One region of the Pseudochelatococcus lubricantis genome, then DNA from elsewhere that is predicted to be linked to it. Evidence: riboswitches for the same ligand, from Rfam matches in the RefSeq annotation. Region 1 holds a riboswitch; each other region holds the start of a gene.
The links. A riboswitch is a leader RNA that binds a small molecule or an ion and turns the genes downstream of it on or off. The one in region 1 is predicted to bind thiamine pyrophosphate.

Region 1 (7,707 bases):
TCAGCCCGCGCCCGGCCCAGCCTGGCGTGCAGGCACAGCCGCAGGAACAGCTGGCGCAACCCAATCCTTCGCAGCCGAATCCTTCGCAGCCCATGCCCGAGTGGCTGCGCAGCCCGGCGGTTCCGGTGGCGAAGGAGCCGGCGCCGGATGTCTACGCACAGGAATTCAGCCGCGAACTGGAAGGCGCGTCCGGCACGCCCCGGCCTTCCGCCGACGACTATTACGCACAGGATGCGTACCAGCTTGCCGCCTCCGGCAACGCGCCCGGCCCCGACGAGCGGGAATGGGACGGTTACGGCACGCAGGCCGCCCCCGCGCAAAATGGCTATGGCGCGCAGCAGGACGGTTACGGCGTTTACGCCGATGACGGCCGCCAGCAGGCAGCGGATGACGGTTACGAAGACGGCTATGCCGATGTGGGCTATGCGGAGCCGGCGCCGCGCCGTCGCCGCGGCCTCGTCATCGCGGCCGTCGCGCTCGGTCTCGGCGCCGTGGCGCTGGCGGGTACGCTGATGTTCAGGGGCGGCAGCGGAGAGAGCGCCAGCGGCGAGCCGCCTGTCATCACCGCTGACGGCCAGCCGGTGAAGGTTGAGCCCGAAACCCCCGGCGGTGCGGAAATACCCAATACAAACAAGGCGATATACGAGCACACCAACCAGGCGCCGACCGGCGAGGGCTCGGTGGTGGTCGACAATCGCGAGCAGCCCGTCGACATCAATCAGGTGCTGGGCCAGCAGGGCCAGGCCATGCCGCAGGCGGGCGAAACCACGACCACGACGCCGCCCGGCGCCGCGGCGGACGTGACGCTGCCCGAGGCACCGGAGCCCACGAGCCCGGCCATGGTCGCGCTCGGCGAGCCGAAGCGCGTGCGCACCGTGTCCGTGCGCCCCGACGGCAGCATCCTGCCGTCGAACGGGCGGGCAACACCCACGGCGCCGGCGCCCGCCGCGCCCACCATCGAGCAGCTCGCCACGGCAACGCCGGAAACCTCGTCGCCGGCAACGCCCGCCGTGACCGCGCCTGCCGTCGCGGAGCCCGCCGCTGCAACGCCTGCGGCGGCGCCCGTTCCGCGTCCGGCCGGCGTCAACCGTCCGGCGACGCGCGCGCCCATGCAGATCGCGCCGCTGCAGATCAGCCCGCAGGCCGGCCGCCCCAACCAGCAGGTCGCGGCCGCGCCGGCGCCTGCCGCGCCGCAGCCCGTCTCGCCCACGGCGGCCGGCGGCAACTTCACGGTGCAACTCGCGGCCCCCGGCAGCGAGGGCGAGGCGCGCAACCTGTTCGCCTCCCTGCAGCGTCGCCACGGGGAACTCTCCGGCTACTCGCCCAATATCGTGCGCGCGCAGGCTGGCGGACGCACCATCTACCGCCTGCGGGTCGGTTCCTTCCCCACGCGCGATGCCGCGACGGCGCTGTGCGTACGCATCCAGGCCTCGGGCGGTCAGTGCTTCGTGGCGCGCAACTGAGGCGTGAAGGCCGCGATGAGGAAAACGCGGGGCGTTTGCCGGTCTGACGGACCGGCGGACGCTTCCGCATGTCCGGCCAGAGGCCGGGCAGCAGATAGCGGCGATACGCTGGCGATGGATACGGGTTTGGTTGCATGAAAGCGCTGGTTCTGGGCTGTGCTGGCCCCACGCTGACGGATGAGGAACGCGCGCTTTTCCGCAGCGCCGATCCCTGGGGGTTCATCCTTTTCAGGCGCAATGTGGTCTCTCCCGATCAGGTGCGGGCGCTGACGGCGGCGCTGCGCGAGAGCGTCGGCCGACCTGAGGCGCCGGTTTTCGTCGATCAGGAAGGCGGACGTGTCCAGCGCCTCGGCGCGCCGCACTGGCCGTCCTATCCGCCGGGCGCGGTCTATGGCCTGATGGAGAGCGAGTTCGCTCGTCTCGGCGCGCGCCTGATCGCGGCGGATCTGCGTGCCGTCGGCATCACCGCCAATTGCGCGCCCGTGCTCGACGTGCCCGTCGCGGGCGCGAACGACGTGATCGGCGACCGCGCCTATGCCACGGAACCGCAGCGCGTCGCAGCGCTGGGTCGTGCGGCGATGGCGGGATATCTCGCCGGCGGCGTGCTGCCGGTCGTCAAGCATATTCCCGGACACGGGCGGGGCAACGCCGACAGCCACAGGGCGCTGCCCGTCGTGGAAGCGAGCGAGGCGGAGCTTGCCGCGCACGACTTCGTGCCGTTCCGCGCGCTCGCCGACGCGCCGCTCGCCATGACGGCGCATGTCGTCTATGCCGCCGTCGACCCGGACCGGCCGGCGACCGTGTCGCCCATCGTGATCGAGCGTATCGTGCGCGGCCACATCGGCTTCGGCGGCCTGTTGCTGACGGACGACCTGTCGATGAACGCGCTCTCGGGAACCATCGGCGAACGGGCAGTTGCCGCGCTCGCTGCCGGTTGTGACATCGCGCTGCATTGCAACGGCGTCCTGCCGGAGATGCGGGAACTCGCCGCCGCCGCGCCCGACCTCGCCGGGGAGGCCGCCGTCCGCGCCGCGCGGGCGCTCGGTCTGCTGGAGCATCCGCCGGAAGCCTTCGATCCTGTGGATGAGCGCCTGCGGTTCGAGGCCGCGGTCGCCGCCGCACTTGCAAATCGGCCCGCCAGCACCAATCCTCTCGTCAGCGCGGTTGCGCCGGCGCAGGGCGATCCGACGGAAGGGCGCGCGCGCTCCGACGCATGATCCGGAAGAGTGGCTGCCACTTTTCGGACAGATCACGTGCAAGCAAGATGGACGGAGCGGCATCCGGCCGCCATGGCTGAACTGCTGCGATAAAGGGAACTGGCAAGAGTGGCGGACGGGGCATCCCGCGCGGATACCATGTCGGACGATTTCGACGCGCCGCAGCAGCGCGAGGCGGAGCCCGCGCTGATCGTCGATGTCGACGGCTTCGAGGGGCCGCTCGACCTGCTGCTCGAACTCGCGCGCCGCCAGAAGGTCGACCTCACGCAGATATCCATTCTGGCGCTGGTGGAGCAGTATCTCGCCTTCATCGAGGCCGCCCGCCAGTTGCGCCTTGAACTCGCCGCCGACTATCTGGTGATGGCGGCGTGGCTCGCCTTCCTGAAATCCCGCCTGCTTCTGCCCGCGCCCGCGCCGGCGGAGGAGCCGGTGGCGGAGGATCTGGCCACCGTGCTGGCGCTGCGTCTGCGGCGGCTGGAGGCGATCCGCCGCGCTGCGCAACAGCTCGCCGGACGGCCGCGCCTCGGGCGCGATGTGCTGGCGCGCGGCGCGCCGGAGGAAATGGCGATCGTCCCGCGCGCGAAGTGGAACGTTTCCCTGTTCGAACTGCTGCGGGCCTATACGGACAACCGGCAGCGGATGGTCAACGCCCGCGTCACCTTGCAGAAGCGGACGGTGTGGTCGCTGGCGGAGGCGCGCGAGGCCTTGCAGCGCCTCGTCGGCGGGGCGATCGAATGGACGATGCTCGACCCATGGCTCGAAAGCTACATGGCGACGCCCGCCATGCGCGCCACGGTGCGCGCGTCCGCCCTCTCGGCGATGCTGGAGATGGTGCGCGAGGGCCACGTCGACATCCGGCAGGACGCGCCGTTTGCCCCCCTCATGCTGCGCCGGCGTGCCGGCGCGCCACACAGCGGGGACCCGGACACGGTGCGGGAGGTGGCATGACGGACCACGGCAACAGCGCTGCCGAAGCGCGCGCGCTGCGCGTGGTCGAGGCGATCCTGTTCGCCTCGCGCGAACCCGTGGCGGAGGAGGAGCTTGCCGCGCGCATCCCCGGCGATGCCGATCTCGCGCGCATCCTCGCGCGGCTTGAAGCCGACTACGCAGGGCGCGGCGTCACTCTCGCGCGGGTGGCGGGCAAGTGGGCGTTCCGCACTGCGCCCGATCTAGCGCCTTCGCTGGTGCGGGAGGTGGAAGAGCCACGCCGGCTTTCCCGCGCGGCGCTTGAGGTGCTGGCGATCATTGCCTATCACCAGCCTGTGACACGGGCGGAGATCGAGGAAATCCGTGGCGTCGCCACCTCGCGCGGCACGCTCGACACCTTGATGGAAACGGGCTGGATCAGGCTGCGCGGCCGCCGCCGCACGCCCGGGCGCCCCGTGACCTACGGCACCACGCCGGAATTTCTCTCCCACTTCGGCCTTGCCTCCATCGACGAACTGCCCGGCCTTGAGGACCTCAGGGGCGCGGGCTTCCTCGACGGGCGCCTGCCGCGCAGCTTCTCGGTGCCGTCGCCCAGCGACGATGACGCGCTGCGCGACGACGAGGATGCGCTTGAGGACGGCGCGGCGACCTGAGGCTCCTCGCCGCACCCTGCTTCTTGCGCGATTCCACTTGCCAAAGTCGGCAAAAGATACGATGTTCCAACCATAGGCACTGGGGTGCCGCGCATCGGGCGCGGCTGAGATAATACCCATCGAACCTGTCTGGGTCATTCCAGCGTAGGGAGGCGCCGTTGGTTACGCAGTCGTCTGACTCCATTATTATTGTCGGTGCCGGTGTCATCGGGCTGTCGGTCGCGTGGCGACTGGCCGGCCGTGGGGCGCACGTCACCGTTTTCGACAAGGGCAAGGCCGGCAGCGGCGCGAGCCATGCGGCGGCGGGCATGCTCGCCGCCTGCACCGAGCTTGAGCCGGGCGAGGATTGGCTTCTGCCCCTCAACCGCGAGAGCCAGCGCCTGTGGCCGGGCTTCGCCGCCGAACTCGAAACCGCGACCGGCCTGTCGGTCGGTCTTCGCGGCGAGGGCACGCTGCATGTGGCGCTCAATGCCGACGAGCAAGCGCGGCTTCGCCACCACTTCGCGCTGCAGGAAAAGGCCGGCCTGCCCGTTGAATGGCTGCCGGCTGGCGAGGTGCGCGCGCGAGAGCCGCTGCTGGCGAGCACCAGCGGCGCGGTCTGGAGCCCGGAGGACCATCAGGTCGACAACCGCAAACTCGCCGCTGCCCTGCGTGCCGCGGCAATCGGCGCCGGCGTGGACCTGCGCGAGGATGCGGCGGTGGAGCGCATCGTCATCGAAAACGGCCGCGCGGCGGGTGTCGAAGTCGGCGGCGAGCGCCACGCGGCATCCACCGTCGTGCTCGCGGCGGGCGCATGGTCGCGCAGTATCGGCGGACTCACGCCGGACATTCGCCCGCCCGTGCGGCCCATCAAGGGGCAGATGCTGGCGGTTGGCATGGATGCAGGTAACCCGCTGATTCGCCACGTGGTCTGGGCATCCGGCGTCTACCTCGTGCCCCGTATCGACGGGCGGCTCATCGTCGGCGCGACGGCGGAGGAGCGTGGCTTCGACGACAGGCTGACGGCGGGCGGCATCCTCTCGCTGCTGCAGAACGCCTGGCGCGCGCTGCCCGGCATCGAGGAACTGCCGCTGATCGAGACGTGGGCGGGCTTCCGGCCCGGCAGCCGCGACGACGCGCCCATCCTGGGGCCAGGGCCGGTCGCGGGCCTCGTCTACGCCACGGGCCATCACCGCAACGGCATCCTGCTCACGCCGGTGACGGCCGACATCGTCTCGCGCTTCATTCTGGACGGCGAGCACGATCCGCTGGCGGCGCCCTTCGCGCTGGAACGTTTTCATGCCCATGCGGCATAAGCTGAAAAGATCGAACCGGGATCGGGAAAATGAGTGAAATTCAGGTGCGTGTAAACGGCAGAAGCGAGCAGGTCGGCGACGCGACGCTGGCGGCGCTTCTCGCCCGGCACGACATCGGCCTCGACACGCGCGGCGTGGCGGTGGCGCTGAACGGCGCGGTGCTGCCGCGCGACAGGTGGATGCTGACGGCGCTGCACGCCGACGACCGCATCGAGATCGTGCAGGCAAGGCAGGGCGGCTGATATCATGGCAACGGACATTCACGACGACCCGCTGGTTATCGCCGGGCGCACGTTCACATCGCGCCTGTTCCTCGGCACGGCGGGCTATCCCAACCAGAAGGCGATGCTGGACGCGGTGAAGGCAAGCGGCACCGAGATGACCACGGCCTCCATCCGCCGCATCGACCTGACAGGTGCGGCCGAGAGCCTCGTCGACGTGCTCGCCGGCGCGGTGCATTTCCTGCCCAACACGGCGGGTTGCCAGACTGCGCGCGATGCCGTGCTGACGGCGGAACTCGCGCGCGAGGCGCTTGGCACCAACTGGGTGAAGGTGGAGGTAATCGGCGACCGCGAACTGCTGTATCCGGACGTCGAGGAACTGCTGCGCGCCACCGCCGAACTCGTCGACAAGGGCTTCGTGGTGCTGCCCTATTGCACGGACGACCCCATCGCCTGCAGGAAGCTGGCGGACGCGGGCGCGGCCGCCGTGATGCCGCTCGGCTCGCCGATCGGATCGGGCCTCGGCATCTCCAACCCGCACATGATCGAGATGATCTGCGCGCGGAGCGCCGTGCCGGTGGTGCTGGACGCCGGCATCGGCACGGCCTCCGACGCCGCGCTCGCCATGGAACTCGGCTGCTCGGCGGTGCTGCTGAACACGGCGGTGTCCAAGGCCAACGATCCCGTGCGCATGGCCATGGCGATGCGGCACGCGGTGGCCGGCGGCAGGCTGGCGCATCTCGCCGGGCGGATTCCCCGGCGCCGCAACGCGGAGGCATCGAGCCCGCAGCTCGGCCTGATCGAATCGTGAACCGGCGGCTTCCAGCGCCGTCCGTCCTCATCGTCACCGACAGGCGTCAGCTTGCGGGCGGCGCGGGCGGGCTGGGGCCGCTGGCGGACACGGCCTTCGCGGGTGGCTGCCGCTGGATCAGCCTGCGCGAGAAGGATCTGGACGCCGACGCGCAGGTGGAACTCGCACGCGACCTCAAGCGGCGCGCCGCCGCCGTCGGGGGGCGCGTCACCGTTCACGGCGCGGCGGAGATTGCGTTGCGGGCGGGGGTCGATGGCGTCCATCTGCCGGAGGCCGCCAACGCGGCGGCGGCGAGGGCCGTGCTCGGCGAGGATGCGCTCATCGGCCAGTCCGTGCACACGCCGGAGCAGGCGCGCGACGCCGATCCCGCCCACCTCGACTACATTATCGCCGGTCCGGCCTTCGCCACTGCCAGCAAGCCGGGTTATGGGCCGTGGCTTGGCGCGACGGGTCTCGCGGTCATCGTGCAGGCGGCGCGCGTGCCGGTGATCGCCATCGGCGGCATCGATGCGAATTCCGCTCCTGTCTGTCTCGCGGCGGGCGCTGCCGGCGTCGCTGTCATGGGCGGCGTGATGCGCGCGGCCGATCCTGCGGCGGAGGTGCGCGCGCTTATCGCGGCGTTGGGCTGAACCTGTCCCGCCAGGCCAACTGCGCGCCGGGGAAGGGCAGGGCCGTCGCCTCGAAGATGCCGCGTGCAATCGCCCGCGCCAGGCAATCGCCAGCGGCAACTCCGAGCGCCGACAGTTCATAGGGCGACGGGCCGAGCGGCCGTCTGCCCGTCGAGGCGGCGAAGACGGTGTCGCCGTCAAGCAGCGCGTGGGAGGGGCGCAACGCCCGTGCCATGCCGTCGTGAGCAGCGAGCGCCAGACGCTTTGCCTGCGCCTTGGTCAGCGCCGCGTCGGTGGCGATGATGGCAATCGTCGTATTCTCGCCCGGCCCGCCCTTGAAACGCGGCACAAGCGCTTCCGGCGGAATGGAGGGCGGCAGGCCGAACCCGCCGAATTCCGCGTTCTGCTCGTACGGCGCGGCCCAGAAGTGCGGGCCGCCGCCGATTACGCCCGACCCCACCGCGTTCACGGCCACGATGGCGCCGACACTGTGGCCCTCCGTGGTGCGTGCA
Region 2 (7,707 bases), on a different contig from region 1:
GGCTTGAGGCCCCGGGCGCGGATATCGTCGGTTTCGAGCATGCCGCCAGCAGCGCCGGGGACCGCGCCGCGCTGGACCAGGCGATTGCCGTTCTGGAGAAGCCGCTGGAGCTTTTCGTGCTGCCCGGCGGCGCGCAATGTGTGGTGACGGAAGCGGCCGCGCGGCTCGTGGACGAGGAAGAGCACGAACACGAGGCCCACGACGACAAGGCCCATGAGGACAAGCCCCATGAGGGCGAGAAGCACGCCGATCACGGGCATGAGGCGCAGCACACGGAGTTCCGTGCGAATTACGTGCTGACGTGTGCCAGCCCCGCGGCGCTCACGGGCATCGAGTTCGCCTACTTCAAGCTTTTCCCGAATGCGCGCGAGCTTGAAATCCGGTTGATCTCGGAAAAGGGGGCGAAGAGCTTCGAGGTGGGGCGCGATGCGCCGGTTCTCGATCTCAAGGGGCAGCTCTGATCTTGACCGGTACGGACAGGATACTCGTTCTTGAGGATGTCCGGTTTCGCTGGCCGGGCCGGGCGTCCTTCAGCCTCAACGTGTCCCGTTTCGCCGTGAACGGGGGCGAGACCGTGCTGCTGCTGGGCGAGAGCGGCTCGGGCAAGTCCACGCTGCTCTCCCTCATCTGCGGGATCGTGGTGGCGGAGGCCGGCAGCGTCCGGGTTTGCGGCACCGATCTCGCGTCGCTCGCACCGGGCGCGCGGGACCGTTTCCGCGCGGAGCAGATAGGCGTCATCTTCCAACAGTTCAACCTGCTGCCCTATGCGACGGTGCGGGACAACATCCTGCTGCCTTTGCGCTTCGCGCCCGGGCGGTGCGCACGGGCGGGCGACGCGGGGGCAGAGGCGACGCGGCTGTGCGCGGCGCTCGGCCTCGCCACCGAATTGCTCACGGTACCGGCCGGGCGGCTCAGCGTCGGCCAGCAGCAGCGCGTCGCGGTCGCGCGGGCGCTGATCGGGCGTCCGCCGCTGATCGTGGCGGACGAGCCGACGTCGGCGCTGGACGCCGGCACGCAGAACGCCTTCCTCGACCTGCTCTTCGCCCGGTGCCGGGAGGGCGGCACCTCCCTGCTGATGGTCAGCCACGACGAGCGGCTGGGCGCGCGCTTCGACCGCGTCCTGGACCTGTCCGGCATCGCCACGACGGGGAGGATGGCGGCATGATCCTGCGCCTTGCCTTTGCCTCGCTTCTTGCCCGCTCGCTCACCGTCGGCATGACGATCCTCGCCATCGCGCTGTCGGTTGCCCTGTTTCTCGGCGTCGAGAAGGTGCGCACGGGCGCGCGGGCGAGCTTCGCCGATACGATCTCGGACACCGATCTCATCGTGGGCGCGCGCTCGGGTTCGGTCCAGCTCCTGCTCTACTCCGTCTTCCGTATCGGCAACGCCACCAACAACGTGACGTGGAAGAGCTACCGGGACATCGCTGCCCGGCCGGAGGTGGCGTGGATCGTGCCGATCTCGCTCGGCGACAGCCATCGCCAGTTCCGCGTCATGGGCACGACGGCGGAGTTCTTCGTGCGCTACAAGTATCGCGGCGGCCGCTCGCTCGCCTTCGCGCAGGGGCGGGGGCTCGACGATCTTTACGACGCCGTGGTCGGCGCCGACGTCGCGGCGACGCTCGGCTATTCGGTCGGCGATCCGATCGTCGTCGCGCATGGCCTCGCCTCCTTCTCGGAGCATGCGGACCAGCCCTTCCGCGTTGCCGGCGTTCTGGCGAAGACCGGCACGCCTGTCGACCGCACCGTGATCGTCGGCCTGGAGGCGATCGAGGCCATCCACGTGGACTGGAAGAGCGGCGCGAAGATACCCGGCCAGACGACGCCGGTGGAGGCGATCCGGCAGATGGATCTGACGCCTACCGCCATCACGGCCGCCATGGTCGGCGTGCGGTCGCGGCTGCAGGTTTTCCAGCTCCAGCGCTGGATCAATCAGTATCCCGAGGAACCGTTGCTCGCCGTGCTGCCGGGGCTGGCGCTGCAGGAACTCTGGCAGATCGTCGGCGTGGCGGAGACGGCGCTGGTCGGCGTATCCGCCATGGTGGTCATCACCGCGTTGATCGGCATGATGGCGATGATCTTCGCGAGCCTCAACGAGCGGCGGCGCGAGATGGCGATCTTCCGCGCCATGGGGGCGCGTCCCGCGACGATCCTCGGGCTTTTCGTGCTGGAAGCGGCTCTGATGGCGGCCATCGGCGCCATGCTGGGCGCAGCCCTGCTTTACGCCGCGCTGGCCGTGGCACAGCCGTGGATCGACGCGGCCTTCGGCCTCTGGCTACCGCTGGAGCCGCCCGGCGTGCGCGAAGTTCTGGTGTTGCTCGGTGTCGTGGGTGCGGCCACGCTGGTCAGCCTGCTTCCGGCCCTGCGAGCCTACAGGCTTTCGCTGGCCGACGGCATGATGGTGAAAATATGAGGTGCGCAAACATGAGCAACAGTCTCTCCCGGCGCGGCTTCGGCGGCGGGCTGGCCGCGTGCCTGCTCCTCGCGGAGCCGGCCCGCGCGAAGGAAGTTGTCGAACTGACGTGGGACGATCTGCTTCCTGCGGGCGTGCCGTCCCGTCCGCCCGCGCTCAGCGGCGTGATCCAGCACGACGCGGCGCCTCTCGCCCGCCAGCAGCCGGTCTCGTCGGGAGTGCGGACTGAGTGGAACGGCAAGACGGTGCGCATTCCGGGTTTCGTGGTGCCGCTCGAACATTCGGGCACGGGCGTCGTGACGTTCATCCTTGTGCCGTATGTCGGCGCCTGCATTCACGTGCCGCCGCCGCCCGCGAACCAGCTCGTGCTGGTCACCACCGCGCGCCCCTATGAGATCAGCGACCTGTTCGAGCCCGTGCGGGTGACGGGCGCGCTCGCCACCGCCGCGACGGCAACCGAGCTGGCGGAGATCGGCTATACCCTGACGGCCGAGCGCATCGAAGCCTACAAGCCCTGAGAGCGCTATCCGGCGGGATCGTTGCGCCGTTCCTCAGCGATGTCGAACGCCATCTGCCAGAAATCCGCCTCCAGGCGTGATGCCTTGGCGAAGATGCCTACGAGTTCGTCGAAGCGCCGCGCCGTCAGTGCGCGTTCCGCCAGGCGGTCGATGTGGGCGATGGCAGCGCCGGCCGCTTCCTGAAAACACGCGCCAGCATATTCGCCGATCCACTCCCGGTAGGGATGGTCGGCGGCAGCGTCCACCGCCGGGGCGAGCCGCTTGCCGATTTCTGCATAGCCGATCACGCAGGGGGCGAGCGAGACATGCAGGTCGAGCAGGTCGCCCGAAAGGCCGCAATCGAGCACATAGCGCGTGTAGGCAACAGTTGCCTGATGCTCGGGCGCGGCTTCGAGCGCGGCGGGCGACAGGTTCCAGCGTTCGCACAGGCGCACGTGCAGCTTCATCTCGTCCATGATCACGTTGAGCGTGGTCTGCGCCGTGCGCATGTCCTCCAGCGACCGGCTCTTGTAGACCGCCAGCGCATAGGCGCGCGCGAACTGGATCAGGAACAGGTAATCCTGCACGAGATAGGCGCGGAACACCGCCTCCGGCAGGGTTCCCGCTTCCATCCTGCGGATGAAGGCGTGGTCGACATAGCGTGTCCAGTCTTCGCGGGCGGCTTCCTTCAGGCGCTCGAAAACAGTCATGTCAGTGTGCTCCTCAAACGTCATGGGCGGCGTCGAAGAACGCCAGTTCGAGCGCGACCGCGCGGCGGAAGAAATCGTGCGCCGTGTCGCTCGCCTGCGGTCCAACGCGGTCGAGTTCCCCGCGCAGGAAAGCCACGAAATCGCGGAAGAACGGATTGTCGTGCAGGGTCACCCATTCGGCGTGGACGAAGTTGTCCGGCAGCGGCTGCGGCGCGCGGGAGGCCCAGTCGAGATAGAGCCATTCCGCCACAACGAGCACGGCGAGCACCGCAGCATAGTCGCGCGTGCCTGCCGCCTCCCGCATCAGGGCCTTGAAGCCGGCAGTTGGCGCCGTGTCCGGCTCTTCCGCGCGGCGCGCCTCGCTCACGCCCAACGCCTCGAAGGCGCGCAGAAAATAGGTGTTCTCCTCGCCGGAGACCATGCCGGCGAAGCGGCCGAAGCGCAACCGCGCCTCGAAGCTGTCCGCGGTGGCGATCGCTGCGCCCAGAAGCGTCAGGAAGCTGTCGAGAAAACGGTGATCCTGGATCAGATAGCGCGCCATCACGCCATCGGGAACGGCGCCGTCGAACAGCTCCCGGACGAAGCGGTGCTGCACGGCCTGCGACCATGTGGCTTCGTTGGCGCGGCGCAGGATTTCGGTGAAGGTGTCGTCGCTCATCGTGTTGTTCCTTTTCTGGCGATCATGGCAAACTGTCTTCGGCAATGCCCGCGGCTCGCCGCGCGACGTCGGCCACGTCGCGGCTCAGCGGCAGGCTGGCGTCGTCGAGTTCATCGGGAGTGAACCACCGCGCTTCCAGCGCGTCATCCGCCGCGACGGGCTCACCCGCTATCCAGCGGCAAAGGACGGCGATCAGGATGAAGTGACGGCGAAGCCGGCCATCGGCCGCGCGGTCGAAGGCGTCGAGGGCGGTCAGCACGCGCCGCGCCTCTCCACGGACGCCGGTTTCTTCCAGCAGCTCGCGTACGGCTGCGTCCGCGATCGCTTCGCCTGCTTCGATTTTCCCGCCCGGGAATCCCCACAGGCCGGCGTCGGGAGGATTCGCCCGCCGCACAAGCAGCACCCGACCCTCGTGAAACACGACGGCGATGACCGCCGCGACGGGACCGCGTGCCCGGCCGTCCGGAGAAGGGGCGGGGTTTTCCGTGTTTTCTGCTGTATTCATGGCGGCCTCGCATGGGAGGCCGGCGAAGGAGTGAGGCTAACAGACCCGTCCCTTCGCCGGCATGACCCGGATCAGGTTCAAAGGGTCACTGCGCTGCGCGTTATCGACGGATTCCGGGCCAGCAGTATCTCAGCCCCTTGTCGGGGCACCCCTCGGTAGCGGCCTTCATAACACAAAGCCGGGGCGCGGGCAGCGATATTTGCGCTGTCGGTTAACGTTCCGTTCCGGTGGCTTCGTCCGGCTCGTCCTCGCGCCGTTCCGCGTCTCCGAGGACCAGCGACAGCTGCGCGTCGACGATCTCGACGAGATCGACCGGCGGGTGCTTGGTCATGAACCTGTTCCACAGCAGACCGGTGACAACGGGGGCAACGAGGAGCTGGGGAAAGCGGCGGATAGCGTCCAGCCGGGGTGTGCTTCCGTCCTCCATCAGCTTCGAGATGCGCTGCAGGATCGGCTCCAGAACCGCCTGGATGTAGATATCCACAAGTTGCGGGAAGTGATGTCCTTCTGTCAGGGCGACGAGCGCGACGCCCGCCCTGCCGGAATTCTGCAAATCCGCCACGGCCCCGAGCATGAAGGCACGGAAGGCTTCGACTGGGGAGGCGTCTGTTCCGCTCTTTCCGTCCCGGTCTCCTTCCGGCGGCAGCAGCGTCTCGTGCACGACGCCTGCGAAGAGGTCTTCCTTGCTCCTGAAATACAGGTAGAGCGTGCCCTTGGCGACGCCGGCCCGCTCGGCCACCGAAGAAAGCCGCGCGTTCGCGAAACCTCTCTCGGTGAACTCGTCCACGGCCGCCCGCAGGATGGCGGCGCGCTTCACCTGCTTTTTAAGGCGCATACGGTCGGATGCGGGTTTCACCGCTTCGGGTTCCGCCGGTGCGGATGTTTCCGGAGCGTCGGGGCGTTGCTGGTCTGTCATGAGCTGTTCCGTCACAGGCGGATAGTGGCATGAAACAAAATGACCTGCCAGTCATTTTATCATTGAAAAATGACTGGCAGGTCATTATCGTGTTCACAGGTATCGGGAATCCTTCGACATGAAGCACGGAACCCTCATCATCCTGCTTATCGCCGCCGCTCTGGCCGGCGGCGGGGCGTATTACTGGGATAGCCGGCAACCCCGGGGGCAGGTGCTGACGCTCGGCGGCAACGTCGACATCCGCGAGGTCAACCTGTCGTTCCGGGTCGCCGGGCGCGTCGACCGTGTGGAGGTGGACGAGGGCGACCGTGTCGTCGCCGGGCAGGTCGTCGCGCGGATTGACCCCGAGCCGCTCCGGCAGGCGCTGGCGCAGGCGGATGGTGCGCTCGCCGCCGCGCAGGCGAACGAGGCGCTTCTGAAGGCGGGTACGCGCGCCGAGGACATCGCGAGGCTCGGGGCGCAGGCGGAAGGCCTTCGCGCCGCTGCGGCCAACGCGCAGACGACGTTCGAGCGCCAGCGGACATTGCAGACGACGAACATAAGCTCCCGGCAGGCGCTCGACAACGCGCGCGCGGCGCGCGATCAGGCCAATGCCGGGCTTGAAGCCGCGCAGCAGGCCTACCTCGCCGCACGCAACGGCGCCCGCCCGGAGGAACTGGCGCAGGCGGCGGCGCAGCGGCAGGCGGCGCAGGCGCAGCGCGATGCGGCGGACCTGCAGCTGCACGACGCGACACTGGCGTCGCCGAGCGCTGGAACCGTCCTGACGCGCGCCGTCGAGCCCGGTACCATGGTTGCCGCCGGCACGACGGTCGTCACGCTCTCGCTGGATCGCCCGGTGCGCGTGCGTGCCTACGCACGGGAGCCCGATCTCGGCCGCGTTGCGCCGGGTACGAAGGTGCTCGTCTATACGGATGCCCGTCCCGGCGAGCCCTACGCCGGCACGGTCGGCTTCGTCTCGCCGCGGGCGGAGTTCACGCCGAAGCAGGTGGAGACGCAGGATCTGCGCACCGCGCTGGTCTACCGGCTGCGCATCGTCGTCGACAACGCCGACGACCGGCTGCGGCAGGGCATGCCGGTGACGGTGCGCCTCGCGGACGAGGCGCAGCCGAAACCATGAGCGAGCCGGCCGTCCTGCTCCGGGGTCTGGGCCATCGCTACCCGGAACAGGGCAAAGGCGAATTCGCCCTTGCGGAGGTTGATATCGCCATCCGTTCCGGCATCATCACCGGGCTTGCGGGCCCCGACGGCGCGGGCAAGACGACGCTGATGCGCATCATGGCCGGCCTGCTGAAACCCTCCGCCGGATCGGTGGCGGTTCTCGGGCTCAATCCGGTCGCCGACGCGGGGATCCTGCATCTCAAGGTCGGCTACATGCCGCAGAAATTCGGGCTCTACGAGGACCTGACCGTGATGGAAAACCTCGTGCTTTACGCCGATTTGCGCGGCGTGGGCGGCGAGGCGCGCAAGGTGCAGTTCGAGCGGCTGCTCGATTTCACCGACCTTCGCCGGTTCACGGAGCGCCTCGCCGGCAAGCTCTCGGGCGGCATGAAGCAGAAGCTCGGCCTGGCCTGCACGCTGATCGGCACGCCGGAGCTTTTGCTCCTTGACGAGCCGGGCGTGGGCGTCGATCCGATCTCGCGCCGGGATCTCTGGGGCATGGTGACGAGCCTCGCCAAGGGCGGCATGGCGGTCGTCTGGGCCACGGCATATCTCGACGAGGCCGAGCGTTGCGACGAACTCTGCCTGATGAACGAGGGCAGGCTGATCTTCGCCGGCACGCCGGCCGAACAGATCGGACGGATGCGGGGGCGCTGCGTGCAGGTCCGGAACCTGTCCGGCAACCGCCGCCATTTCCTGCGCAAGGCGCTCGGCAGCGCGGGCGTGGTCGACGGCGTGATCCAGGGTGAGAGCGTCCGCCTCGTGCTGAAGGAAGGCACCGCAATGCCGGATGCCGGCCTGATGGCGAGCGAGGCGGGCGCGAAGGCCGTCCCGGTCGAACCACGTCTGGA
Region 3 (7,707 bases), 480 kb from region 1:
GTCAGGTGTGGAAAACGATATTTCCCGCTTGACCCGCAGCACAGGAAAGGTAAAAGCACAACATACATAGCGATGACGGATGCGCCGTAGGCGTACTGTGCCGTTATCGGAATGGTTGGCCGCTTTAGCTCAGTTGGTAGAGCACATCATTCGTAATGATGGGGTCAGGTGTTCGAGTCACCTAAGCGGCACCAAAACTCCCGAAAAAATTCCGATAGATAGCCATCGCGCTCGTTGTAACGCCGGTAGGGCCCTTCAGGGGATGAAGGTTGCCCCGCTTCAGGTAGACGAGATGCAACACGGTGTTGGGCGACGAATCGCCGAAGCGACGCCAGCTACGGGCGCGCTTCGAAGGCGAGGCGAATGAGATGGGTTGCGATATCTCCCGGCCACTCAGCGACACAATGCTCCAGCATCTTGCGATCATCTGCGAAAAGGGCACGAGCAGCCTCATCGTAATTTGGCAAGTCGCCGGCGATCCCTAACATGAATTGGTAGGCAGCCTCCTGCGCAATTCGTCGTTGCCGGGAACCGCCATTTCGTTTGGCTTCATCAACGAGCCGCCGGAGAACGGCGGAGGCGCCGCCCGGTTGCGCCGCCAGCCAATCCCACTGTCGCGGCAGCAAGGTCACCTCACGGGCCACGACGCCTAATTTTGGCCGCCCCCGCCCTCGTGGTTCCGAAGCGTCTGCCTTTGGCAACTCTGATGGTTCGCTCGATCGAGCCGCAGAATGCTCGGCAGATTGCTGCGCGGAACGCGATAGCCTTTCAATGATCTCGGCCTTGGAGCCGCGCAGATCAAGATCAATTACACGTCCCGTCAAATCGTCGAACACCAGAACTGCGCGCGTGGCGTCGGTTTCGATCGTCGCTTTTACAGCGAGGGCGACCTCGATCAACGGCCCGGACAACAGCAGCCGATAACCGTCGAATGCGGTGCAGGGTTTCGAGAGATAGTCAGGCACTGGTCAACTCCATATGATCACGGGCATTAAATACCCGGATAAAATTCTTGCGTCAATATAACCCGGATAATATTATCGCTGCCGGTGCGCTTCTCGGCGAGGCCGTTTGCGGAATCGGGAATTGATCGGGGTATTAAGATGAACAGCGAAAAGAGGAAGGCGGCAGTTGCCGCCTACAAGGAGCGCAAGGTGGTGGGTGGTGTTTATGCCATTCGCTCTGCCGTCTCTGGTGATATCTGGATCGGCCAATGGCCCGATATAGAAACCATCCAGACACGCATATGGTTCGCACTTCGGCAAGGTACTCATCCAAGACCGGATTTGCTGGCCGCGTGGCGTCAATACGGCGAAGCTCATTTCAGTTTCGAGGTCATTGAAAAAATCGAAACCGATGAGTCTCCTTATATACGCGACAAGAACCTGAAGGAGCGAGCGCTCCACTGGCGAACGAAGCTGAACGCCAAAGTTATGTGAGCCCGGCAAGTCTTTCGCGCCAATCCCGGGCGGTCACCGCGCGGTTATTGGCATGGCCTTCATCAGAGTTCAGGCCTAATAGCCGGGTGTGCGATGAAATGCGGGCGCCGGAGCCACGCTGTCAAATGTGCGGCCCTGGCTGCTGTCAACCTTGTTGATCCAGACCGAATGCGGCGTGATGGATCACTTCGCCGCTCGGTTCAGTGGCATCGAACGGCAAGGCCTGAACTACCTCTGGCGGGCAGCCATCTATCCGCAACCCCGGAAACGCCCTGAAGCCGAAACGACCATAATATCCGGGGTCGCCTACCAAGGTCGCGCCCGGGCAGGTCGCCCTCAATCGAAGGATCGCCTCGGCCATCAGGGCGCTGCCGATCCCCTGCCGGTGCCTCGACGGCAAGACCGCAAGGGGGCCGATCAGGCCCCAGCCGTCCTGCGATCCAATCCGCGCCTTCGAGGCGGCGAGATAGCCGACCACCTCACCACCGTCTTCGGCCACGAGCGACAGGGTAAGGGCATCCTCTGCCCGCAGCCTGTCAACGATGGTCGCCTCGGTTCCGGTGGATTGCGGCAGCATCCGCATGGCCTCGGTCACAACCGCACGGATCGCCGGGATGTCACTGGCGATTTCGTTTCGGATCAGCATGTTATGTTCCTTGATTGTCAAGTTGCGCGTGTACGGCAATGCGTCCGCGTTTATGGGCTGCCGAATTTTGAGCGAATTCTGATCGGAACGCGCTCCAGGCACAAGCGGGACATCGTGCTGTCCTGCTCCCCGTCTCGGGCATTCACGATATCAAGCCCTTGGCCGCGCGGTCAGCGGTCACGCAAGCGGCGCCACTTTCCCCAAAATTGTCATGATCGCTCAGGTGGTTGGTGCCAACGCTTTCGTGCGGGCGGGGCTTGACTTCCTTCATGCCCTGACCCAATGCTCTGCTTATCCGAGGGGTGCACCGAACGGTGCTGAGATGGCGGCGAGCCGGACCCTTGAACCTGATCCGGTTCGTACCGGCGTAGGAACGGAAAGCCCCGCTCTGCACAAGCGGCGGCCCATATCCTTTTCCTGGCATTGGACAATCCGGATCGTCACTGGCGCGGCAAGGCTCTGGCCGGTTCGCGCCGCGCGGCTGATGCGGAGTCGAATGTCGTGGTTTTTCTGTCTTTTCGCCCCTTCGCCGACCCCGGCCACCCGCGCGCGAGGCGTTGAACGGCATGGCGCGGACCGGCGCGGCGTTGCGCACCCTGATCGCGCTGATTCTCGTCTGGCAGGGCGCGGTCTGGGTGTTCCAGCCTCCCCGTTACATCCTGCCGTCCGTGGCCGACGTCGCTGCCGTGTTCGGCGCACAAGCGGGTTATCTTGCCCGTCACAGCCTGACGACGGTGACGGAAATCGCGCTCGGCTTCGTTTTCGGCACGAGCTTCGGCGTGCTGGCGGCGTTCTTTGTCGCCGCGGTGCCAAGACTCGGGCGGCTTGTATGGCCGATGCTGCTCGTGCTGCAGGCCCTGCCGGTTTTCGTCATCGCCCCCCTGCTGGTCGTCTGGTTCGGTTTCGGCATGCTGTCGAAAGTGGTTATGACGACGATCATCATCTTCTTCCCCGTCGCCTCGGCCTTTGCCGATGGCCTGCGCCGCGTCGATCGCGACATTCTCGATGCAACGGCGCTCACTGGCGCCAGCCATTGGCGGACGCTGGTCGATATCCGCGTGCCGCTCGCCCTGCCGGCGCTGATGACGGGCCTGCGCGTTGCGGCGCCGCTTGCCCCGCTCGGCGCGGTCGTCGGCGAATGGGTGGGAGCCTCGGCCGGCCTCGGTTTCGTGATGGGGCAGGCGAATGCCCGTATGCAGACGGCGACAGCCTTCGCTGCGATGGCGATCATCGCGGCGCTCAGTCTCGCGCTGCGTGCGCTTGTCGACGAGGTGGCCCGCCGCGTCGCGCCGTGGGCGCATGAGCAGGAGCCGTGACGCTCTGGTCCCTGAAGCCCGGGCGCCAGCTGTTGGAGCGCCCCGTCGACCCGTTTTCGCATCAAAGGAGGAACCGATGAGAAAAATCCCCCTGCTCGCCATCGCGCTCGGCGCTCTGGCGCTGGCCGTGAGTACCCCCACCCGTGCGGCGGACAAGCTGACAGTCCTGCTCGAATGGTTCGTCAATCCGGACCACGCGCCCCTCGTTGTCGCTGACCGTCTGGGGCTGTTCGAAAAGGCCGGGCTCGATGTCGAACTCGTTGCTCCCTCCGATCCGTCGTCCGTGCCGCGTCTCGTGGCCGCTGGCCAGGCCGACGTCGGCGTTCATTACCAGCCGTCGCTCTATCTCGACCATGCGGCCGGCCTGCCCATCGTCCGCTTCGCGACGCTCGTGGAAACGCCCCTGAACGGTATAACCGTCCTTGCCGATGGCCCGGTCAGGACGCTGGCCGATCTCAAGGGCAGGAAAATCGGCTATTCGGTGTCGGGCTTCGAGACAGCGCTTCTCGGCAGGATGCTCTCCAGCGCCGGCGTTGTCATGGATGATGTCGAACTGGTCAACGTCAACTTCGCGCTTACCCCGGCGCTCATCGGCGGCAAGGTGGATGCGACCGTTGGCAGCTACCGCAATTTCGAGCTGACGCAAATGCGGCTGGAGGGGCGTGAAGGCCGGATATTCTATCCCGAAGAGCACGGTGTGCCGACCTATGACGAACTCATCCTCGTCACGCGCCGGGCGCTGGAGGGGGACGACCGCCTGCCCCGCTTTCTTGCCGCGGTCGAGGATGCAACGCTCTATCTGACCAATCATCCGGAGGAAGCGTGGAAACTGTTCGTTGCCGCCTATCCGGACCTCGATAACGAGCTTAACCGCCGGGCGTGGTTCGATACGCTGCCGCGTTTCGCTAGGCGTCCCGCCGCGCTCGACCGGCGCCGCTACGAACGCTTCGGCACGTTTCTCGTTGAGCAGGGGCTGATCGGGAAGGCGCCCTCGCTCGACGATATCAATATCGACGTTCGCTGAACGTGCCTCGCTGCCGCGGCCGGCGGCCCTTATGCGGGGCGCGCCGCCGTCCGCACGGCCGCGTCATGGTTCTCGCCGTTCAGCGCCAATACCCGTAATGGCCTCGATAGTAGTAGCCTGGCCGCGGCCCATATACAGGACGAGCGCGGTAGACGCGCGGCTGATAATAGTAGCCCGGCCGTGGCCTGTAGTCTTGGCGCTGGTAACGATATCGCGGTGCCGGGACGACGCGGGGTGCCGGGTAGGCATACCGCTCGCTATAAACTCTGCCATAGCCGTCATGATAGACCGGCCCCGGGCCGTATCCATACGAGACGCATCCGGATAGCAGTACACCGGCGACGATGACAGCCATGCTGCGCAGAAGACGTGGAAATCTCATGGCGAGCCTCCTCCCTCTCCTTATCCGGTGAGTGAACAGCCCTTCTATGGCGATATAGGGGCGGCCAACACCGCGAGGCATGGCCGCCCTGACATCCGGCCCCGCGCAGCAAAGGCACGGGCGAGGATGGAGCTGTCGCCAGGGACTGTTGTTTCCGCAAGCGGAGGCGAGCAGACCGGGACGCTTCTCGACAGGTTACGCCTGGCCACTTCTACGTTTCGCCGAAACGCAAAAATAGCCTGTCATTTTGTTTTTACATATTTCCGGGCGCAAGCGCAGCGTCTGCTTTTGCTGGAGTTGCTCTTGTCGAGAAGCGTCATTGCTTTGCTTGATGAATGCGCCTGATCTCGAAGCCGGGATCTGTTGATGAAAAGGCCCCGGTGTGTGGGCGCGGCTTACGGGTTCCCCGCTCTCTGCGGAAAATTCAGTGCGCCGAGGAAGCGTTCAATCTCTTCGCGAACGCCATCCCTGATTGCATTGTCGTGTTCTGCGACCGCTTCTGAAAAGCTGGCGCGCGAAAGATCGTCTATGGAGGCGGCTTTCAGATTCTCGATGAAGAGCCGCGGATCATTGGTTTCAAGAGCTCTTCTGCCGACAAGCCCCTGAACCACAATGCGGAGTGCAGTCAGTTCGGTGAAGAGATGGGAAATCTTGCTGTTCTGATCGCTCATTCGGTTACTCCTGATCGATTGACGCCGGGAGCGTAATCGAACCGCGACGAGAGTCCAGCATTCAGTCAGCATGGCAGGGCCGCAGATCTCCGCGCCATGACCACAGGGCGGCCGATGCGAAGCCGGCGCCGCTGTGTGTGCTTCAACCCCGCACTGCGCGGGGTTTACCGGTGTCCGAAGCCTGTCCCGGAGAAAACGACGGCCGGTCAGGGCTGGCCGCCTGTATTCCGGATCTAGAACGGAACCGTTGTCAGGTTGTTGTCTCGCCTGATTTTCGGTTTGTCCTTTTCAAGGGGATACCTTCCGCAGCCGCTTTCACACGTATCGAATCTTCGGACCGGCCCAGTTCGATGCTGATCATGCGGGTAGGGGTGTTGGCGGCGGCGAGGTCTTGAAGTCGCTTTTTTTCTGCATCGGTCCAAGGTCTCCTGTGATTTTCGGGTATCATAGCAATCTCGTTGATTGGCCCCCAAGAGAATGCTGCCTGATTCTTTCAGTATGTCAAAGCAAAAAATGAATCCAGGAGCGCATAGCATGGCTGATAAAGAATAGAGTATGCATATCCGCGATGGTGAATACTTTATTAAAAAGCCAACAACGCCCAATGGAGCGGTACAACTATAACGAGCATTCTGGAATTTGGTTGTAATTCGCTCAGACCAGAGGCCGAGGCCGGCGCTACTGTAATCGCCGCTCACCATGTTGGATCGGGAAGTGCTGCCGGGACAGGCGGCAGAGGGCAGCCGGCCGCGATTCCCGAAAACGCAGAACTGCGGCGGGGTGTTCTGTGCCGCGGCGTGCCTTGTTTCAGGTCCCGTTCCGGTCGCCGCCCGATAACCGTTCGATCACGGCCAGCAGTGGACCGGTCAAAACGAACACGAAGTGCAGCCCCACCATCCAGGCCAGTTCCCTGTCCGAGTAAAGACTCACATCCATGAAGTTCTTCAGCAACTGAATGGACGAAATAGCCACGATGGATGACATCAGCTTCAGTTTGAGGCCGGTGAAATCGATCTGGCCCATCCACTCCGGAGAGCTGTTCCGCTCGTCCGCAGCTCTGGTGGAGACAAAGTTCTTGTAGCCCGAGAAGATGACGATGACGACCAGCGCGCCGATAAAGGCCAGATCGATGATCGTGAGGACGCGCAGCACCATGTATGACGGCGGCAAGGACAAGATGAGAGGCAAGAAGTCCAGCAGTTCCTTGATCGTCGTGATCAGCAACGCGATCAGGGCGACGACCAGCGCCAGGTAGAACGGCACCAGCAGCCACCGGCTTGCAAACAGCAAACGCTTGATGCCCGACTCCAGCATGCGAACTCTCCGCGATATCGGCGCCCCCGCCAGTCCGATCCGGCGCGGGCAGCCGTCACCGTGTACGGGCTTCCTGTGCGACCCGTATGACACCGCGCTTCGCGGAAGGTTGTGGTGTGCGCCCCTGTTCCGGCGACGGGGTCGACGTCCAGCTTGCCGAGAGTATCCGGGAGATATGCTGAGTTAGCCGACGAGTCTGTCGTTCCGGGTGACGCCGTAGACCGACTGCCTCGACCTCCACACCGGTATTGTCCGAAAGCGTGCGGCTTTCAACCGCTTTCGCGAAGGCTCTATTGTGCCGTGCACAAGCAGCTTGGCAATTGCGGTGCTCTCGCCTATTATAGAATAATTCTAAAATGGAGCCTGTCGTGCTGACCGCCCTGTCTTCCCGTCGTCGTTTCTCGGACCTGAACGAGCAGGAGATTCTTGCGCTCGCCATATCCTCCGAGGAGGACGATGCCCGCATCTACCGCCAGTATGCCGAAAAGCTGCGGGGCGACTATCCCGACACCGCGGCGATCTTCGAGGGCATGGCCGCCGAGGAGGACGACCACCGCCGCAGCCTGATCGACCTGCACGAGGTGAGGTTCGGCCCGGTCATCCCGCTGATCCGGCGCGAACATGTGGCGGGCTACTACACGCGCAAGCCGGTCTGGCTGTCGGCCAATCTCTCTCTGGACACGATCCGCGGCGAGGCGGCGGCCATGGAGAAGGAAGCCGAAGCCTTCTACATCCACGCCGCTGGCCGGACCACGGATGCAGCGACGCGCAAGCTGCTGGGCGATCTGGCCGCGGCCGAAGCCGGCCACGAGAAAACGGCCGAGGCTCTGGAGATTGCCCATCTGGGCGCGGATGCCAAAGCCGCCGAGGACTTCACCGAGAGGCGGCAGTTCATCCTGACCTGGGTGCAACCGG

Region 2: linked by a shared signal. The riboswitch ahead of ACFFJ7_RS15810 (NUDIX hydrolase) and the one ahead of thiO (glycine oxidase ThiO) in region 1 are both predicted to bind thiamine pyrophosphate.
Region 3: linked by a shared signal. The riboswitch ahead of ACFFJ7_RS05705 (ABC transporter permease) and the one ahead of thiO (glycine oxidase ThiO) in region 1 are both predicted to bind thiamine pyrophosphate.

What each region holds. Positions count from the first base shown of each region.
Region 1 covers NZ_JBHLXC010000002.1:1,093,239-1,100,945, forward strand. The annotation lists gene ACFFJ7_RS07740 (SPOR domain-containing protein) at 1-1,463, shown strand, start outside; gene nagZ (beta-N-acetylhexosaminidase) at 1,598-2,680, shown strand; gene ACFFJ7_RS07750 (segregation and condensation protein A) at 2,819-3,628, shown strand; gene scpB (SMC-Scp complex subunit ScpB) at 3,625-4,260, shown strand; TPP riboswitch at 4,331-4,429, shown strand; gene thiO (glycine oxidase ThiO) at 4,419-5,555, shown strand; gene thiS (sulfur carrier protein ThiS) at 5,585-5,797, shown strand; gene ACFFJ7_RS07770 (thiazole synthase) at 5,802-6,587, shown strand; gene ACFFJ7_RS07775 (thiamine phosphate synthase) at 6,584-7,216, shown strand; gene ACFFJ7_RS07780 (P1 family peptidase) at 7,197-7,707, opposite strand, start outside.
Region 2 covers NZ_JBHLXC010000012.1:47,248-54,954, reverse strand. The annotation lists gene ACFFJ7_RS15840 (DUF2796 domain-containing protein) at 1-461, shown strand, start outside; gene ACFFJ7_RS15835 (ABC transporter ATP-binding protein) at 464-1,165, shown strand; gene ACFFJ7_RS15830 (ABC transporter permease) at 1,162-2,412, shown strand; gene ACFFJ7_RS15825 (DUF3299 domain-containing protein) at 2,424-2,930, shown strand; gene tenA (thiaminase II) at 2,936-3,619, opposite strand; gene ACFFJ7_RS15815 (TenA family protein) at 3,633-4,277, opposite strand; gene ACFFJ7_RS15810 (NUDIX hydrolase) at 4,300-4,782, opposite strand; TPP riboswitch at 4,814-4,945, opposite strand; gene ACFFJ7_RS15805 (TetR/AcrR family transcriptional regulator) at 4,994-5,698, opposite strand; gene hlyD (secretion protein HlyD) at 5,817-6,815, shown strand; gene ACFFJ7_RS15795 (ATP-binding cassette domain-containing protein) at 6,812-7,707, shown strand, end outside.
Region 3 covers NZ_JBHLXC010000002.1:614,035-621,741, forward strand. The annotation lists tRNA gene ACFFJ7_RS05685 (tRNA-Thr) at 119-194, shown strand; gene ACFFJ7_RS05690 (DUF2239 family protein) at 336-965, opposite strand; gene ACFFJ7_RS05695 (GIY-YIG nuclease family protein) at 1,104-1,439, shown strand; gene ACFFJ7_RS05700 (GNAT family N-acetyltransferase) at 1,585-2,085, opposite strand; TPP riboswitch at 2,374-2,476, shown strand; gene ACFFJ7_RS05705 (ABC transporter permease) at 2,652-3,401, shown strand; gene ACFFJ7_RS05710 (ABC transporter substrate-binding protein) at 3,478-4,425, shown strand; gene ACFFJ7_RS05715 (hypothetical protein) at 5,203-5,478, opposite strand; gene ACFFJ7_RS05720 (TIGR00645 family protein) at 6,286-6,792, opposite strand; gene mbfA (iron exporter MbfA) at 7,149-7,707, shown strand, end outside.